Linked DNA regions of Desulfobacula toluolica Tol2. The protein of the gene in region 1 interacts with the protein of each later gene in a pairwise test. Links are inferred from orthologs where the notes say so. Each region holds a gene or a part of one and is shown on either strand. Other genes may lie near its edges.

Region 1 (3,965 bases):
AACAATTTTAAAGCAAAGCTGAATAAAGCAAAAAAAATAAGCGGGTATATTGATAAAAACTATCCTGAGAGAATAATTTGCGACATGGATCTTTTTAATATTGAAAAAGTATTTATCAAAACAAAACTCAACGAAGCTCTGCACAACAATTTAGAAAAGGGGGTTTGATTTGCAGGGAAATGAAAAAATAATCGTGGGCCTGGATATCGGCACAACAAAAATTGCCGCTGTTGTCGGGGAGATGTTTGAAAACGATATCAACGTGATTGGTTTCGGTTCCCATCCCTCCACCGGACTTAGGAAAGGCACGGTTGTAAATATAGAATCAACTGTTGACTCAATAAAAAAAGCGGTTGAAGAGGCGGAAATAATGGCTGGGTGTGATATCTCTTCCGTTTATGTGGGCATAGCGGGAAATCATATCAAAGGGCTTAACTCCCATGGGATTATAGCCATCAAAGGCCGTGAAATAACAAAGCAGGATGTTGAACGTGTCATTGATGCCGCAAAAGCAATTGCTATTCCCACAGACAGAGAGATTCTTCATGTCATCCCCCAGGAATTTATTGTGGATGACATGGAATCCATTCAAAATCCTGTGGGTATGACAGCAATCCGGCTTGAAGCCAAAATTCACATTGTCACAGGTGCTGTATCATCTGCCAGAAATATTGTTAAATGTTGCAACAAAGCAGGCCTTGAAGTTTGTGATATTGCCCTTGAATCATTGGCCTCCGGTGAAGCCGTTCTAACGGATGAAGAAAAGGAGCTCGGATGTCTCATAGCAGACATGGGAGGTGGGACAACAGATCTTGCCATTTTCAAAGATAACAATTTAAAATTCATCTATGAACTCACCCTGGGAGGACACAACCTGACCAATGATATTTCCATTGGCCTTCGAACACCGTTTCCGGAAGCTGAAAAAATAAAAATTCAACACGGAACCTGTGTTCCGCAAAATGTAAAAACCGGCGATACAATTGATGTGCAGGCTGTCGGCGGAAGAGCCCCCAAAAAACTTTCCAAGGGGATTCTGGCTGAAATTCTTGAACCAAGGGTAGAAGAAATTTTTTCTCTTTTAAAAAAAGAGCTGTTCTCCAACGGACTTGAAAATTCATTCCCTGCAGGCTTTGTCCTTACTGGTGGAAGCGTAGTTCTTGACGGTATCGCTGAAATTGCCGAATCTGTTTTCAACGTACCTGTAAGGATCGGCGAACCAAATAAAATCGGCGGACTCAAAGACATTGTCAGAAACCCTTCCTATGCCACAGGTGTAGGGCTTGTACTTTTCGGTTCCAAGGCAAGCTGTCAAATAAATCTTAAGGAAATAGACACTCAAGGTTTTATCGGAATATTAAACAGAATGAAACAGTGGTTTAAAGATATAATTTAATTTTTAGGGAGGTTGAGATGAGTTTTTCTTATGTGGAAAGCGATAATTCAGCAAAAATTAAGGTTATTGGTGTTGGCGGTGCAGGTGGAAATGCGGTAAATAACATGATTGATGCCAAACTCCAAGGTGTAAAATTCATTGTTGTAAACACAGATATCCAAGCACTTGACGCATCCAGGGCTGAAATAAAGATTCAAATCGGAAAAGAACTGACAGAGGGACTTGGCGCAGGCGCTGATCCAAACAAAGGCCATGACGCTGCATTGGAAAGCATGGATGAACTGAGGGAAGTTTTAGAGGACAGCCATATGGTTTTTATTACGGCCGGGTTTGGCGGCGGTACGGGAACCGGTGCTGCACCTGTTATTGCTGAGATCTGCAAGGAGCTGGGGATACTGACAGTGGCGGTGGCTTCCAAACCATTCTCCTTTGAAGGCAAAAAAAGAGAACGACAGGCCCTTGAAGGTCTTGAAAAGCTTCACGGAATTACAGATACAGTAATTACAATTCCCAACGACCGCCTCAGAGGAATTGCTCCCAAAGGTGCTAAAATGGTGGATATGTTCATTAAAGCGGATGAAATTCTTCACCATTCCGTAAAGGGTATTACCGACCTGATTATGATGCCCGGCCATGTCAACCTGGATTTTGCTGATGTCAAGACTACCATGCAGAAAGCCGGCAAGGCTTTGATGGGTATCGGTATTGCCTCCGGGGAAAACCGTGCGGTTGAAGCGGCCGAAAGAGCAATTTCTCATCCGCTTCTTGAGGATATCTCTATTTCCGGTGCAAAATGCGTGTTGATGAATATTACATCCAGTTCCGATCTTACCCTTGATGAAATGACGGAAGCATCTGACCGGATATACCAGGAAGTAGGCGATGATGCCGAAATCATCTGGGGACAGACCTTTGATGATTCACTGGGAGATGAAATGAGAATCACGGTAATTGCTACTGGTATTGATTCTAAAGACTCCAAAATATCCAATACTATCCGCCAATTTGATCCTCCGGGCCAACCCGGTACATATCAGCAACCGGGAGTTGCAGCCCAGAATGTTATTCAACCGGTTGAACCAATTGTCAGAGGACAATTAAGACACCCGACCCAACAGGAACTTGCAAACTGGGATGAAACAAACAATCCTGTCATCATAAAAAACAAACAAGCTGTGGACGACGAAAACGTCCATAATTACCGCACAATGCCGTTTGACCACGATGACCTGGATGTTCCGACATTTCTCAGACGAAAAGCTGATTAATAAATGAAAAAACGGCTAAAACAGCCCCGGAATTATGGCTCAGAAAATGAAGTAATTGAACAAGGGGCCATTATTAAAAAAGGCAGAGGGCTGATAAAAACCGCCCTTGTCTATCCCAACTCTTATAAGGCTGGTATGTCATCATTAGGGTTTCAAACCGTTTACAGGATTGCAAACCAGATACATACAGTAGCGTGTGAAAGAGTTTTTTTATCGGAACCGGGGCAACGGAACGTACAGCGACCGAAAAGTCTTGAAAGCGGATTAAGCATTGACCAGTTTGATATTATTTTGTTTTCAATATCATTTGAAAATGATTTTATACATCTTGTTCAGCTACTTGAAGAAGCAGAGATCCCATTGAGATCAAGCAATCGAAACCACACCCACCCCCTTGTAATTGCAGGGGGAGTCGTCTGTTTTTTAAACCCTGAACCGATTGCTCCTTTTATAGACTGTTTTCTTCTGGGGGAAGCAGAATGCCTGCTGGATTCTTTTTTTGATGCGTTTTCAAAAAAAATCGACAAAAAATCTTTCTTAAAAACCATGGAAAAAAGAATACCAGGGGCCTATGTCCCCGCCCTTCACACACGGGAAAGCCCATTTCAAATCAAGGTGCAATACCTTGAAAATCTTGACATGGTTACGACCAGTACCAGTATTCTGACTTCCGGCACCGCGTTTAAGGATACCTTTCTGATTGAGACACTTAAAGGCTGCCCCCACGGCTGCAGGTTCTGCAGCTCGGGATTTATATACAGACCTCCTAGAATTTATCCTGCAAAAAATATTTATGCTGCAATTGATAAAGCTGTGGGAAAAACAGATAAAATAGGATTTGTCAGTTCCGCTATTGCTGATCACCCGGATATTAAAAAAATTTGCAACTATGGACTGAAACACAATTTCAAATTGTCGTTTTCATCACTCAGGGCAGACAAGCTATCTGATGAACTTATTGGTGCTATGTCAAACTCAAAAGTTAAAACAGCCACCATTGCCCCGGAAGCCGGATCGATACGAATGCGCAATATTATTAATAAAAATATTGATGAACACGATATCCTTTCGGCCACCCAAAGGCTTGTCAATTCAGGAATTATTAATTTAAGGCTCTATTTTATGATAGGACTGCCATTTGAAGAGGATCAGGATGTTCACGCCATAGTGGAATTGACTAAAAAAATCAAATCCGTTTTTCTTGAAACATCAAAAAAAAAGAAAAAAATCGGAACCATCACCTTGAGTGTCAACCCGTTTATTCCCAAACCATCCACCCCTTTTCAATGGGCAGCCATGGA
Region 2 (2,991 bases), 870 kb from region 1 along the record:
GATGAAATAAGACTTAAAAAAAGGACATTTATGATCAGCAGGTCAAAGCACTGGGCAAACCATTCAAAAGATGGGAGGATAATTGTTTGTATAACAATTAAAAACAAAGTGAGAATGATGAAAAACAATGTATTCATTATTGAACACGCTCAATAAAATTCATCTGATATTTTTCAACACAAGGACTTCTTCTATTTTGTCAAAATCAACACTGGTCTCTATGATGATATCCTGGAAAAGTTGAGAATGAACTTTTGTCACTTTTAAAACACTGCCTATTTTAAGCCCTTTGGGAAATACCTGATCAAAACCGGATGAAATAATCATTTCGCCCTCTTTGACCTCATCCTTTCTCAATGCATATACAAAAGAACATTTGACCGTATTGTTTCCTTTTACAATACCTCGTACCCTGGAATTTTGAACAAGCGCATCAACAGCAGAGTTTCTGTCAGTGATCAAAAGAACTCTGGAGTAATTGTGTGCAACTTTAATTGTTTGTCCGACAATTCCTTCGGAAACAAGCACGGGACTTCCTTTTACAAGACCATCTTTCTCCCCTTTATCAATCATAATGGTTTTAAACCATGGAGATGGATCTCTTGCAATAACTTGAGCTGCCACATAAGTATCTGGAACCAAGCCGGTAAAATCAACAAATTTCTTAAGCCGGATATTTTCAAGTTTCAATTCTTTGCACTGATTTTTAATTTCTATTGTTTTTTCAAGTTGCTTTTTTAGTTCAACATTCTCTTGAACTGCAAGGACGGTCATAAAATATGTGTTCCAGATATTGCGTGTAAAATGAATAGTTTTAGTAACACCCTGCTGAATCGGAGATGTGATGGAAATAAATAATCGTTCAAGGCCTTGAGCTGGCAAAGATTCAGTACTGCCCATAGTTATTACCGTAAAATTCATGGCAATAAACAAAGCAACTCCAAGAAAAATAAACTGTTTGTGCGAAAACATGAAATCAGTTAATTACGACTTCTTTCAAAATTTCAATGGAGTCTAAGACTTTCCCGCAACCCAGCGCAACCGTAGACAAAGGATCATCGGCAACGACAATGGGAAGCCCGCTTTTTTCGTTGAGAAGCTTGTCAAGATTTTTCAACAATGCACCTCCACCTGTTAACACAATTCCGGAATCTACGATATCTGCAGCAAGCTCGGGAGGTGTCTGTTCAAGGGCAATTCGAACTGTTTCAACAATTGCTTCGATCTGTTCGGAAATAGCAACCCTGACTTCTTCGGAATCAATGGCAAGAATTTTAGGGATACCTGACACAAGATCCCTGCCCTTAACCTCTATGGTTTCAATATTATCAGGGTCAGGATATGCGTTTCCAATGGTTGTTTTGATTATCTCTGCTGTCCGCTCCCCAATCAAAAGATTATATTTGCGTTTTATATGTTTGCTGATGGACGCGTCCATCTTGTCTCCAGCAACCCTTAAAGATCGTGTGTAAACGACACCGGCAAGAGAAATAACAGCAACTTCCGTTGTTCCGCCGCCGATATCAACAACCATATTACAAGTCGGCTCTGTAATGGGCAGGCCCGCACCAATAGCTGCAGCCATTGGTTCTTCAATCAAAAAAACTTCCCTTGCTCCGGCGGATTCTGCCGATTCCCTGACAGCTCTTTTCTCAACCTGGGTAATACCGGACGGCACTGCTATAACAATTCTGGGACGAACAAGAGTTTTGCGGTTGTTGTGAACTTTTCGGATAAAATGCTTTAACATTGCCTCTGTAATCTCAAAATCAGCAATCACACCATCTCTCATTGGCCTGATTGCGACAATATTACCCGGTGTACGGCCCAGCATTCTTTTTGCTTCAGCACCCACAGCAAGGACTTTGCTTCTTGACATTCTATCGGTTCTGACTGCAACAACAGAGGGCTCACTCAATACAATTCCTTTTCCTTTTACATATACAAGTGTATTTGCGGTTCCAAGATCAATTGCCAAATCATTAGAAAACGCGCCAAGCAAAGAGTCAGTTATAAAATTCATTTTACCTCTTTCAAGAAAAGTAATTATAAATTGTATTTGATACCAAATTTTATTGAAGTTTATCTGCTAACAGACTTAGCAATTTTTTACAAGCCTAAAAATTCTTAATTCACAATATTTCATATTAATTGAGCATGTATTAAATCATGCAGTTGCGGACGAAATTTTTTAATCCCTTCATTGGATCTTAACGGATGTACCCGATTGGTTAGAAAAATAATTATCTTTGATATTTCAGGATCAATCCAGAAAGAGGTTCCTGTAAATCCAAGATGACCTATGGATGATTTTGAAAAATATCGGCCTGAAGAAGAATTTTCTTTTGAAGGGGTATCAAACCCTGCGACCATGTCATACTTATTTTTCTTTAATACAAAACTTTTTATAATATCAGGTGGCAAGACAATTGTTTTTTTATTCTGCACTGCATTCAATATTTCACAGCAAAGTTTATATATTGAATCGGCGCTACCAAAAAGCCCGGCATGCCCTTCTATCCCTCCTGCAGCCCAGGCATTGTCATCATCCACTTCTCCAGCAAGAACTCTTTTTCTCCAAGGGCATTGCTGGGTGGCAACAATTTTTTGCCGGTACTTTTTTAATTTTTCATTGTGTTGATTCAGTTTTATAAAAAACAGGTCATCAATTCCAAGGGGACGATATATCTGCTCTGATACAAAATGATCCAGCCTTTGACAGGTTATCGTTTCAATGATCCATGCAATGAGCATAAAGCCAAGATCGCTGTAAACCTGACATGTATTAACTCTATTTTCAAGCGGTTCATGGACAAGAAAATCTCTAAGGCATTGCCTGGGCAATTTGTCTGTTGTTATGATTTTTTTAAAATATTCACGGTGAGCTGGAAAGCCTGAAGTGTGTCTAAGCAGCATATCAATAGTAATATCTGCTTTATCACTTGTTTTAAATTCTTCCAGAATGGATCCGATCTTCTGATCCAAAAAAAC

The links. The genes of interacting proteins can lie anywhere in the genome.
Region 2: the proteins of ftsZ (region 1) and TOL2_RS10525 interact in binary tests that used the Escherichia coli proteins (3 or more experiments, as listed by UniProt). The link is inferred for Desulfobacula toluolica Tol2 from one-to-one orthologs.

The regions. Positions count from the first base shown.
Region 1 is NC_018645.1:1,426,353-1,430,317, reverse strand. What follows is about bases 600-3,538. They hold ftsZ (cell division protein FtsZ), read left to right. Parts: upstream 600-1,413; coding sequence 1,414-2,664; downstream 2,665-3,538. Other genes in these bases: TOL2_RS06495 (radical SAM protein), read left to right, coding at 2,668-3,538; ftsA (cell division protein FtsA), read left to right, coding at 600-1,396. Outside these bases: TOL2_RS06510 (cell division protein FtsQ/DivIB), read left to right, coding at 1-168; more of ftsA, read left to right, coding at 170-599; more of TOL2_RS06495, read left to right, coding at 3,539-3,965. UniProt on the Escherichia coli protein: Essential cell division protein that forms a contractile ring structure (Z ring) at the future cell division site. The regulation of the ring assembly controls the timing and the location of cell division.
Region 2 is NC_018645.1:2,294,972-2,297,962, reverse strand. It holds TOL2_RS10525 (rod shape-determining protein), read right to left. Parts: upstream 2,024-2,991; coding sequence 977-2,023; downstream 1-976. Other genes in the region: TOL2_RS10520 (serine hydrolase domain-containing protein), read right to left, coding at 2,143-2,991; mreC (rod shape-determining protein MreC), read right to left, coding at 160-900. UniProt on the Escherichia coli protein: Forms membrane-associated dynamic filaments that are essential for cell shape determination. Acts by regulating cell wall synthesis and cell elongation, and thus cell shape.